One region of the Bacillus sp. Marseille-P3661 genome, then DNA from elsewhere that is predicted to be linked to it. Evidence: riboswitches for the same ligand, from Rfam matches in the RefSeq annotation. Region 1 holds a riboswitch; each other region holds the start of a gene.
The links. Region 1 has a riboswitch for S-adenosylmethionine ahead of C1724_RS02055 (LLM class flavin-dependent oxidoreductase). Riboswitches for the same ligand answer to the same signal wherever they lie in the genome.

Region 1 (3,290 bases):
ACCAATTGCAGTTTATTTATCAACGATTAAGATGAAATATACTAATAAAGAGCGAGTCTTTCTATCTTGGGCCGGCTTAAAAGGAGCTGTGCCGATTGTACTTGCAACCTATCCGCTTTTAGCTAATGTGGAAGGAAGTAATCTAATTTTTAATGTAGTATTTTTCGTTGTATTAACAAGCTGTTTAATCCACGGTTCTACCATTACCTATTTAGCAAAAAGGCTTGGCTTAACAGGTCCAGAAAAAGCTACACCAATGCATTCTTTAGAGCTCGTATCTCTTGGTAAGGCCGATGCTGAAATGCTTGAGTATGAAATGATGGAAGACCATGCAATAGTAGGCAAGACATTGTTAGAAATTCCTTTTCCAGAAGGTTCCTTAGTAAATGCAATCATTAGAAATAATCAGCTTATTACACCAAAAGGGAACACGACTATTGAGGCAGGAGATTTGCTATATATTCTTTCTTCTAGAAAAAATAAAGCTCATTTAAAAAAACTACTACAAGAAAAAAAATACAGTATGGAAACGGACACTGTAGAAGAAAGTACAGGATGATAAAGCTATAAATCTAGAAATGGTATGGTTATCCTGAACTTTTTAAAGCGGTAGGCAGATTATGTGAGTATTTGTCCAGCTCCTGCGCCTAGCCTATCGGGGTAAAAAACGCATTGGATCTGCTAATACCGTCGTTATCGATGAATGAAGTTCTTGAAGTAAAATGAATTTTATGAAAATTATAAAAAAACAATTGACACTGGTAATTTTTTATAGTAATTTAATAATCATAAAACTTAATCAATGTTGTTTCTTATCAAGAGAGGTGGAGGGACTGACCCTACGAAACCTCGGCAACCGACAATCAATTTGCACGGTGCCAATTTCAGAGGAATGTTGTAAATTCCGAAGATGAGAAGAATGGACTTTTATTTTTAGGATACTAAGTCTCTTCTCTCGTTTTTGAGGGAAGGGGCTTTTTTATTTCTCCACAATACATGACAGAAATGCTTTAGATAAGAAACGTCAAAGAAGAAAGCTTGTATTTTTATATAACCAACTATTCCTATTTGAAAAATGTGAAATAATGAGGAGGAAAATGAAATGGGTAAACGTATTTATTTAAATGCATTTGACATGAATTGTGTTGGTCATCAATCTCCGGGTTTGTGGGCTCATCCTGAGGATGAATCGCAGCGTTACAATGACATTGAATACTGGGTGGAATTAGCACAGTTATTGGAAAAGGGTAAAATCGATGGACTATTTTTAGCTGATGTCGTGGGAATTTACGATGTATTTGAGGGTAAACCAGATGCGGCAATTGAAAACGCTGTGCAAGTTCCGGTTAATGATCCTATGTTAATTATTTCAGCAATGTCGCATGCAACCAAGCATTTAGGCTTTGGGGTTACTGCTGCGGTAACATATGATCATCCATATCAGCTTGCTCGGAGAATGTCTACATTAGATCATATTACAAAAGGTCGTGTATCTTGGAATATTGTAACCTCATATTTAAACAGTGCGGCGAAAGCTTTTGGCTTAGAAAATCAAATTGCTCATGACGAGCGCTATAATATTGCGGATGAGTATTTAGAGGTTTGTTATAAGCTGTGGGAAGGCAGCTGGGAAGATGGAGCAGCGGTAAGAGATAAGGAAAAGCGAGTGTTTACTGATCCTAGTAAGGTTCATGCTATTGATCATAAAGGGAAATATTTTAATGTTCAAGGCAGACATCTTTGTGAGCCTTCTCCGCAAAGAACGCCAGTATTATTCCAAGCTGGTGCATCTACAAAAGGCCGAGCTTTTGCAGCTAAGCATGCAGAGTGTATGTTTATTGCAGGATTAACGCCGGAAATTGTGGCGGGCTGTGTATCGAAGATCAGGGACGATGCCGATAAGGAAGGGCGCAGCCATGAAGATATTAAAATATTCTCAGTATTTACACCAATTGTCGGTAAAACAGAAGAAGAAGCTCAAGCAAAGTATGAGGAGTTAACACAATATATTAGTTATGAAGGGGCTCTTTCATTATTAGGCGGCTGGACTGGAATTGATTTCTCACAATATGATCCTGACCAAGAGCTAAAATATATTGAAACGCAAGCTATGCAGTCCATTCTTGAAGGCTATACTAAGGCAAGTCCAAATAAAAAATGGACGGTTCGTGAGCTTGCAATTGCTACAGGTGTTGGGGGTTTTGGTCCTGTTTCAATTGGAACACCTGAGCAAATCGCAGATGAAATGGAGCGCTGGATTGAGGTAACAGGTATTGATGGCTTTAATATTGCCTATGCTCTTGCGCCTGGTACTATGAAAGACTTTATTGAATTAGTTGTTCCAATATTGCAAGAAAGAGGGTTAACGCAATCTGATTACCAAGAAGGTACGTATCGTGAGAAGTTATTTGGTAAAACAGCTGCATTACCAGAAAACCATGTAGGTTCAAGCTACAGAATTAATAAAGTAGCGCTAGCATAATTAAATACAATGAAGTTTAATATAAAAAGGACCGATTACCCTCGGTCCTTTTACTTATTGATTGGAGTTGTTATTGCCTGTTTCATTGGCTAATTGTTCAAACGATTTTACTTTGCCATGCGGATTTTGAGCTTGTTTTCTCTTAGTCCATTGGCGTTCTGCTTGTCGTTTAGATTGAGTCATTTTGCATTAACTCCTTTGTTTAAATTATCAAAAATAGTTTGCCCTTAGGACTTCTGTTCATTCATATATAATGTTTATTTATAGGGTTGACTATTTGCTATTTATTGGTACTAATAAAAGGAATAGGCTCTTCAGATTACAGTTACAAATTCCAGATTTAGTTTGGTAGGATTTTTGACTTTTAAGGGCATCATTCGTATTATTTAATACCTATATAAAATATATTTATTGCTTTAATACGTAAACGAGGAGATATATAATGAAAAGAATAGTGTATTAAGAAATAATTTTTTAGCTATAGAACAAAAAGTTAGATGATTTTTTCTAGCCATGGCTACATAGTAAACTCTTTTGTTGCGCTTTATTAACTTTTAACTTCAGAAATAATGTAACAATTATATATAATCTTCGTTGCTGATTAATAAATGATGTAGCCGAAGTGGGAGGGACACAAATGTTTAACCGCGAAGTTTCTTTAAGAGAAAAGAGTATTGTATTTATAGGATTTATGGGTGCTGGGAAAACGACGATCGGTAAAGTCGTTGCTAAAAAACTGTATCGTGATTTAATAGATATTGATGAAGTGATTGAAAATGAATATAACATGCCTACTACAGAAATTTTT
Region 2 (3,290 bases), on a different contig from region 1:
AATATCTGGAAAAGCTATTTCAGGTTTTTGTTCGGCTAGTTTCGTAGCCGTTGTCATCACCGTGACAAGGACCGCGGTCCCAACCGATGAAGCGATCATTCTCATCGTGTTATCCATGGCTGCTCCATGTGGAATCAATTTTGATGGAAGTTGATTTAAAGCTGCAGTTTGTATCGGCATTAACACCATTGCCAAACCAAACATCCTCACACTATACATTATCGTTATATAAGTGAATGATGTTTGAATATCTACTATAATAAAAGCAAATGATGCGATCACAAGGATAGAAGAGCCAATCATAACAAGCCAGCGGGCACCAATTTTGTCAAAAATGCGTCCGATGATAGGTGACATCAACCCTGTAATAAGTGCCCCTGGCAATAGGGCAAGGCCCGCTTCGAATGCAGTAAATTCCCGCATATCTTGCATAAATAGGGGGATCAATGTTTCCATTCCTATTAATCCCATAAAAGTGATTGATCCTATTACAACAGCTAAAGGAAAGATTGAATACTTAAAAACTCGGAATTCGAGCATTGGCTGTTCTAATCGTAATTGTCTTGTAATAAATAGTACAATTGATAGGATACCTACACTAATTGAGATCAGAGTCACTGGATCTAGCCAGCCATAATTCCCCGCACTCGTAAAGCCATATAGAAGTCCGCCAAAGCCAACTGTTGATAAAATGATGGAATGAACATCCACGTTTGGCTTAGTATTTTCTGTTACATTTTTTAAAGCGAAGTAAGCGATTATTATATCTATCAATGCAATGGGTAAAATGATAAAGAATAGCAATCTCCATGAATAATTGGAGGTTACCCAACCTGATAGTGCCGGCCCTATAGCTGGGGCAAAAGATATGACAAGTCCGATTAGTCCCATTGCAGCACCACGTTTATTTATTGGGAAAATCATTAAAAATACAGTTGTCATTAGCGGGAGCATAATGCCTGCTCCGCTGGATTGAATAATACGACCCAATAATAATATCTCAAAGTTAGGCGCTATCCCTCCAACTAATGTCCCAACCGCAAATATACTCATCGCTGAAATAAACAGCTGTCGCGTTGTAAATCGTTCCAGTAAAAATGCACTGACAGGAATCATTATACCGTTAACAAACATAAATACGGTCGTAAGCCATTGTGCGCTATTTGCAGTAACCCCCATCTCGTCCATAATAGGTGGAATCGCAGTGATCATTAATGTTTGATTCAGAATCGCGATAAACGAGCCTGCAAGTAAAAGCGCAACAATTGTCGTTTTATTAAAGCTAGATGATTCCATACTTCCTCCCCGTTTCTATCTAGGTTTGTAGAATTTTGAATATGGTAATGGTGTTTTAATTTTATTCAGATTCATTATTATAACAAATAATTTATCTTTTGAAAGCTATTATTTTGAATAAAATTCATCAGCCAAATTTAGTAAAAAAAGATGAGCCTAATAGCTCATCTTTTTAGAAATGGTTGTTTTGTATTAGTGTTTACCTCCAATATTATATACGGTTTCTAAATAATGGTCATATTTAAGTTCAATACCGTTATTTTTAAGAACATCCCATAATAAACGGTCCAAGGCATAGACGCCTTTAGTTTGAAGGTTTTTTACAGTTTGAAGATTAATATTTATGAAATGATCTTTATGATTAATTTTAAGCGCGATAATATAATCATTTATAGTGTTTCCCCTCACAAGAGTGTTAGCTGTTTCAAAACCCCATTCCTTTAATTCTCTATCAATACAATTTAACACATAGTTTAAAAAATCCATTGCATTCATTCCTTTTGCCATATACGCTCTGGCAGTTCCATTTGCATTCATCAGTTACTCTCTCCTTATTTTTATTTATGGCCTAGAACAATCAAAATCCGAACTATGTTGATTTTTATTAGAATTTATCCATAAAAAAGCTCCTCTCGCTTTAAACGCAAGAGGAGCTGCCGCTCGTTTTTCTTATCATTCAAAGCCATTGCTTTGCTGGTAGGAGCACCTTATTTTTAGAAAAACAGGTTGCTGTGGAGTCATAGAGCCAGATCTCTCGTCCACTCTTAATAATTTATTAAGTTACTAAAATAATAACATAACTTAACAGGGTGAGTCATTGTCAAAAAATAGTAATAACAATTATACTTAAAAGCTTTAATGTATTAACCTTGTAAATTAGGATTACGAGCCTCTCTCTTTTTATTAATATAATCCTTAACAATTGGTGTAAATAAAGTAAGGACTGCTAATGCTATTAATGTAGCTGATATTGGTCTAGAAAGAAAAATAGACATATCCCCATTACCCATTAGTAAAGATCTTCTGAAATTGGATTCCATCATCGGTCCTAAAATTAAAGCAAGAATCACTGGAGAGGCTGGATAATCATGTTTTTTCATAAAGTAACCAATGATGCCGAATATTAACATAACCCAAACATCAAACATGTTGTTACCTAGAGCATATGAACCAACAACACATAATACTAAAATGATTGCAGCTATAACTAGTTTAGGAATACTTAATACCTTAATAAACCATCGTACAGCTAGTAACCCTACAATTAACATGATAATATTAGCTAGTAACATTCCTAGAAATAGTGTATAGACAACGTCTGGATGATGTTGAAATAACAATGGTCCCGGTTGTAATCCTTGAACCATTAGGGCACCTAGCATAACTGCGGTTACAGCATCTCCTGGAATTCCTAATGTTAACAAAGGAATCATTGCTCCCCCGGTTGTCCCATTGTTGGCTGCTTCCGGTGCTGCAATTCCTTTTAGCTCACCTTCACCAAATTTTTCTTCTTTCTTTGCAAAGCGCTTTGCTTCGTTATAAGCGACAAACGCAGAAATATCGCCACCAGCACCTGGAATCATACCGATAAACGTGCCTATCCCAGTAGATCTAAGTATCGTAACTATCAAAGTTTTAAATTCAGCCCATTTCAATTTTGCTTTATTAATGGTCTTTATAACTTGTCCTTCTTTTACGGAATCTTCCACAGCTTGAAATGCCTCAGATGCTGCGAATAAGCCAATCATAACGGCTATAAAGTTAACACCACTCATCAGATTTGTTGAGCCAAAATTGAATCTTGGAAAGCCCCCTACTGGATCAATACCGATAGATGCAATTAGTAAGCCAATAAAGCACATAATAAAACCTTTAACAAGTGAATTACCTGCTATACCTGAGATAACCGACATCCCAAATACAGCTAATGCGAATGACTCGGGAGCGCTAAATTTTAATGCAAATTCTGCTAGTTGTGGAGCAATTAAAATTAA
Region 3 (3,290 bases), 170 kb from region 1:
TGATACTTTTAGAGAAAAGTATCACCCTTTATCTACAGTCAATTATGCCTTTTGAACGTTTGCAGCTTGTGGTCCGCGATTTCCATCAACGATTTCAAAAGTAACGTTTTGGCCTTCATCTAAAGACTTAAAGCCTTCGCTTTGAATAGCTGAGAAATGTACGAATACATCATCTCCACCTTCAACTTCGATAAATCCAAAGCCTTTTTCTGCATTAAACCATTTAACTTTACCTGCTACCATGGGAAAATTCCTCCATTATATTATAATTATCACCATAAGTGTTTATTTACATAATTTTCCGTTACAAGCATCAAAAAAGTCGTAACTAGAAGAGGACAACATAAAAATCGCCCACACTTCTGTAGTTACGACTTACGAGGTATATCCAAATTATTAATAAACGAACTTAATAGCGTACTTTAAATACTATCGTATATCTTTAATAAAGTCAATTCTTTTTACTTTTATTTGAAATTATGTTTACTATGGTTTTCAACAACTTGTAACATTTTGGTCGTCTCGCTCATTTCACTTTCACAAATAGGACACACGGGCTGTTCACTACTTTTAAAGTTATCCCTAACCCAACAATTACACTCATTGGATGTACATTCCCATACTTTTGTTTCCTCTGTGACAACCTCTTCAACGTTTCTTCTACCGAATGCCATTTCAACACACCTTCCATTGATTAGGCTCAATAATGAACCTACCTATAGTAAAAAAATAAACTTATTATAAAAACAACAACACATCGTGATGTAGTTTATAATAAGTAGATATAAATATTGGTCCCTTTATTACATTATAACCTAAAATTGGCATTTATACCAAGAAGCTAAAAATATCTCTAAAAAAATATGAAAAAGGATAAAAAGTAGCGCCACTAACGCTTTTTTATCCTCTTAAAAAAATATTATAAAGCTTCACTTTTTAGAGCTTCAGCCTTATCTGTAGCTTCCCATGGCACATCAATGTCAGTACGACCAAAATGACCATATGCAGCAGTTTTCTTATAAATTGGGCGACGTAGGTCTAACATTTTAATAATTCCAGCTGGACGTAGATCAAAGTTATTACGAACAACTTCAACTAATTTTTCTTCAGAAACTTTACCAGTTCCAAATGTATCAATCGAAATTGAAACAGGATGTGCTACACCGATCGCATAAGCAAGTTGCACTTCACATTTCTCAGCAAGTCCTGCCGCAACAATATTTTTTGCAACATACCGAGCTGCATAAGCAGCAGATCGGTCAACCTTTGTAGGGTCTTTACCTGAGAAAGCACCCCCACCATGACGTGCATATCCACCGTAAGTATCTACAATAATCTTTCGACCTGTTAAACCAGCATCCCCTTGAGGACCACCAATTACAAAGCGGCCAGTTGGGTTAATGAAATACTTTGTGTTTTCGTCAATAAGCTCGCTTGGAACAACCGGCTTAATCACATGTTCTATTAAGTTACGTTTAATTTGTTCTAAAGTAATTTCCGGATGATGTTGAGTAGAAATAACAATTGTATCAATGCGTTTTGGTTTGTCATTTTCATCATATTCTACAGTCACTTGTGTTTTACCATCAGGGCGTAAATAAGGAAGAATATCTTTTTTACGAACCTCTGTTAAACGACGTGCTAATTTATGTGCTAATGAAATAGGAAGTGGCATCAATTCAGGTGTTTCATTACAAGCAAACCCAAACATTAAGCCTTGGTCTCCTGCACCAATTGCATCAAGTTCCTCTTCAGTCATTTGTCCTTCACGTGCTTCTAATGCTTTGTCTACACCCATGGCTATATCTGGTGATTGTTCATCAATTGATGTTAATACTGCACATGTTTCATAGTCAAATCCATACTTTGCACGAGTATAGCCTATATTTTTCACAGTATCGCGAACAATTTTGGGAATATCCACATATGTAGTAGTCGTAATTTCTCCAGCTACCAAAACTAACCCCGTAGTAACAGATGTTTCGGCAGCTACACGTGCATTAGGATCATTAGCCAAAATTGCATCAAGAATGGAATCTGATATTTGGTCACAAATCTTATCTGGATGTCCTTCTGTAACTGATTCCGAAGTAAATAAACGACGATTTTTTGTCATTTTTTTAATGTACCTCCTATTAAAAATCGATTATCAAGTTAACGGTACTCATTCCCTTTTTTAAGAGGTGGTTATAACAAACTTGATTATGGCTTTTGCTATTTGATTTAGTGATTAGTGATTAACATTAGAAAAACTTGCTCTGTAAGTCCTTTAGCATAGCTTTAGTTTTCCTTATACTATCATCCGGAATAACATATTAATTCAGATAGTATAATAAAAACCTTTCCATTTTTGAGGAAAGGTTTGAAATGTCTTAGCCTTTCACTCTTATCGTTCAAGGCGAATTGCCTTGCCACAGGTTAGCACCTTATAACTATTATTAGGTTGTTCAATTAATTTTTACTTATGAGTAAAAATTAAATTACCATTAATAGTCTCGGTTGCCGGGTTTCCTAGGGCCTGTCCCCCTCCACCAACTCGGGATAAGAGAGTATCCGTTCCGCCCTATAATATCGCAGGGTATACAGCTTGTCAATTAATATCCACCAAAAATAGAAAAAATTAGAAATACTTATACTGGCCTTATAGGTTATGCTATTTGGACAAATCGTTATCTCCTTTATATATAAGATTGAATAGTTTTGATTAATTTTTTCCTTATTATATAAGCAACCATATTCACTTTACGAGTTCAAATGACATAAGCTATATTTAAACCGAAAATTAAAAAAATTAACAAATCAGTGAAAGAAATCACAAATAGTATAGACTATTAATTTGAATATGTTATACTAATCAACATAAAGAATAAGAATAAGCTAAAATTAAAAAAGGATGGTTTTGTTTATGAATTCAGTTAGCAATCGCATCGAATTAAAGGATGTACTTAGCGGGGCAAATGTACATCATAATCCTTCAGTTCCAGTATTAGTTGAAAAAACTTTAGCCCGCGGAGAAGGCGTCTTAACGTCAACTGGAGCCATTTGTGCAACTACTGGAAAATACACTGGCCGCTCACCAAAAGATAAATTTATTGTTGAAGAAGCATCTTCAAAAGACAGCATTGATTGGGGTTCCGTTAACCAACCAATCTCACCTGAGGTTTTCGATGCATTATATCAAAAAGTGTTGCACTATTTACATGTTCAAGGCGAAATATTCTGTTTCAAGGGTTTCGCAGGTGCAGATCCAAAATACCGTTTACCAATGCAAGTAATCAATGAATCTGCTT

Region 2: it holds a riboswitch for S-adenosylmethionine, as region 1 does, so the genes downstream of both, C1724_RS20325 (hypothetical protein) here and C1724_RS02055 (LLM class flavin-dependent oxidoreductase) in region 1, are expected to answer to the same signal.
Region 3: it holds a riboswitch for S-adenosylmethionine, as region 1 does, so the genes downstream of both, metK (methionine adenosyltransferase) here and C1724_RS02055 (LLM class flavin-dependent oxidoreductase) in region 1, are expected to answer to the same signal.

The regions. Positions count from the first base shown of each region.
Region 1 is NZ_LT965953.1:448,084-451,373, forward strand. It holds gene C1724_RS02050 (potassium/proton antiporter) at 1-559, shown strand, start outside; SAM riboswitch class I at 810-917, shown strand; gene C1724_RS02055 (LLM class flavin-dependent oxidoreductase) at 1,103-2,482, shown strand; gene C1724_RS25890 (DUF6254 family protein) at 2,537-2,665, opposite strand; gene C1724_RS02060 (shikimate kinase) at 3,120-3,290, shown strand, end outside.
Region 2 is NZ_LT965956.1:268,821-272,110, forward strand. It holds gene C1724_RS20320 (DHA2 family efflux MFS transporter permease subunit) at 1-1,296, opposite strand, end outside; gene C1724_RS20325 (hypothetical protein) at 1,489-1,833, opposite strand; SAM riboswitch class I at 1,963-2,070, opposite strand; gene C1724_RS20330 (tripartite tricarboxylate transporter permease) at 2,160-3,290, opposite strand, start outside.
Region 3 is NZ_LT965953.1:620,919-624,208, reverse strand. It holds gene C1724_RS02810 (cold-shock protein) at 43-243, opposite strand; gene C1724_RS02805 (cold-shock protein) at 468-674, opposite strand; gene metK (methionine adenosyltransferase) at 920-2,116, opposite strand; SAM riboswitch class I at 2,384-2,548, opposite strand; gene pckA (phosphoenolpyruvate carboxykinase (ATP)) at 2,906-3,290, shown strand, end outside.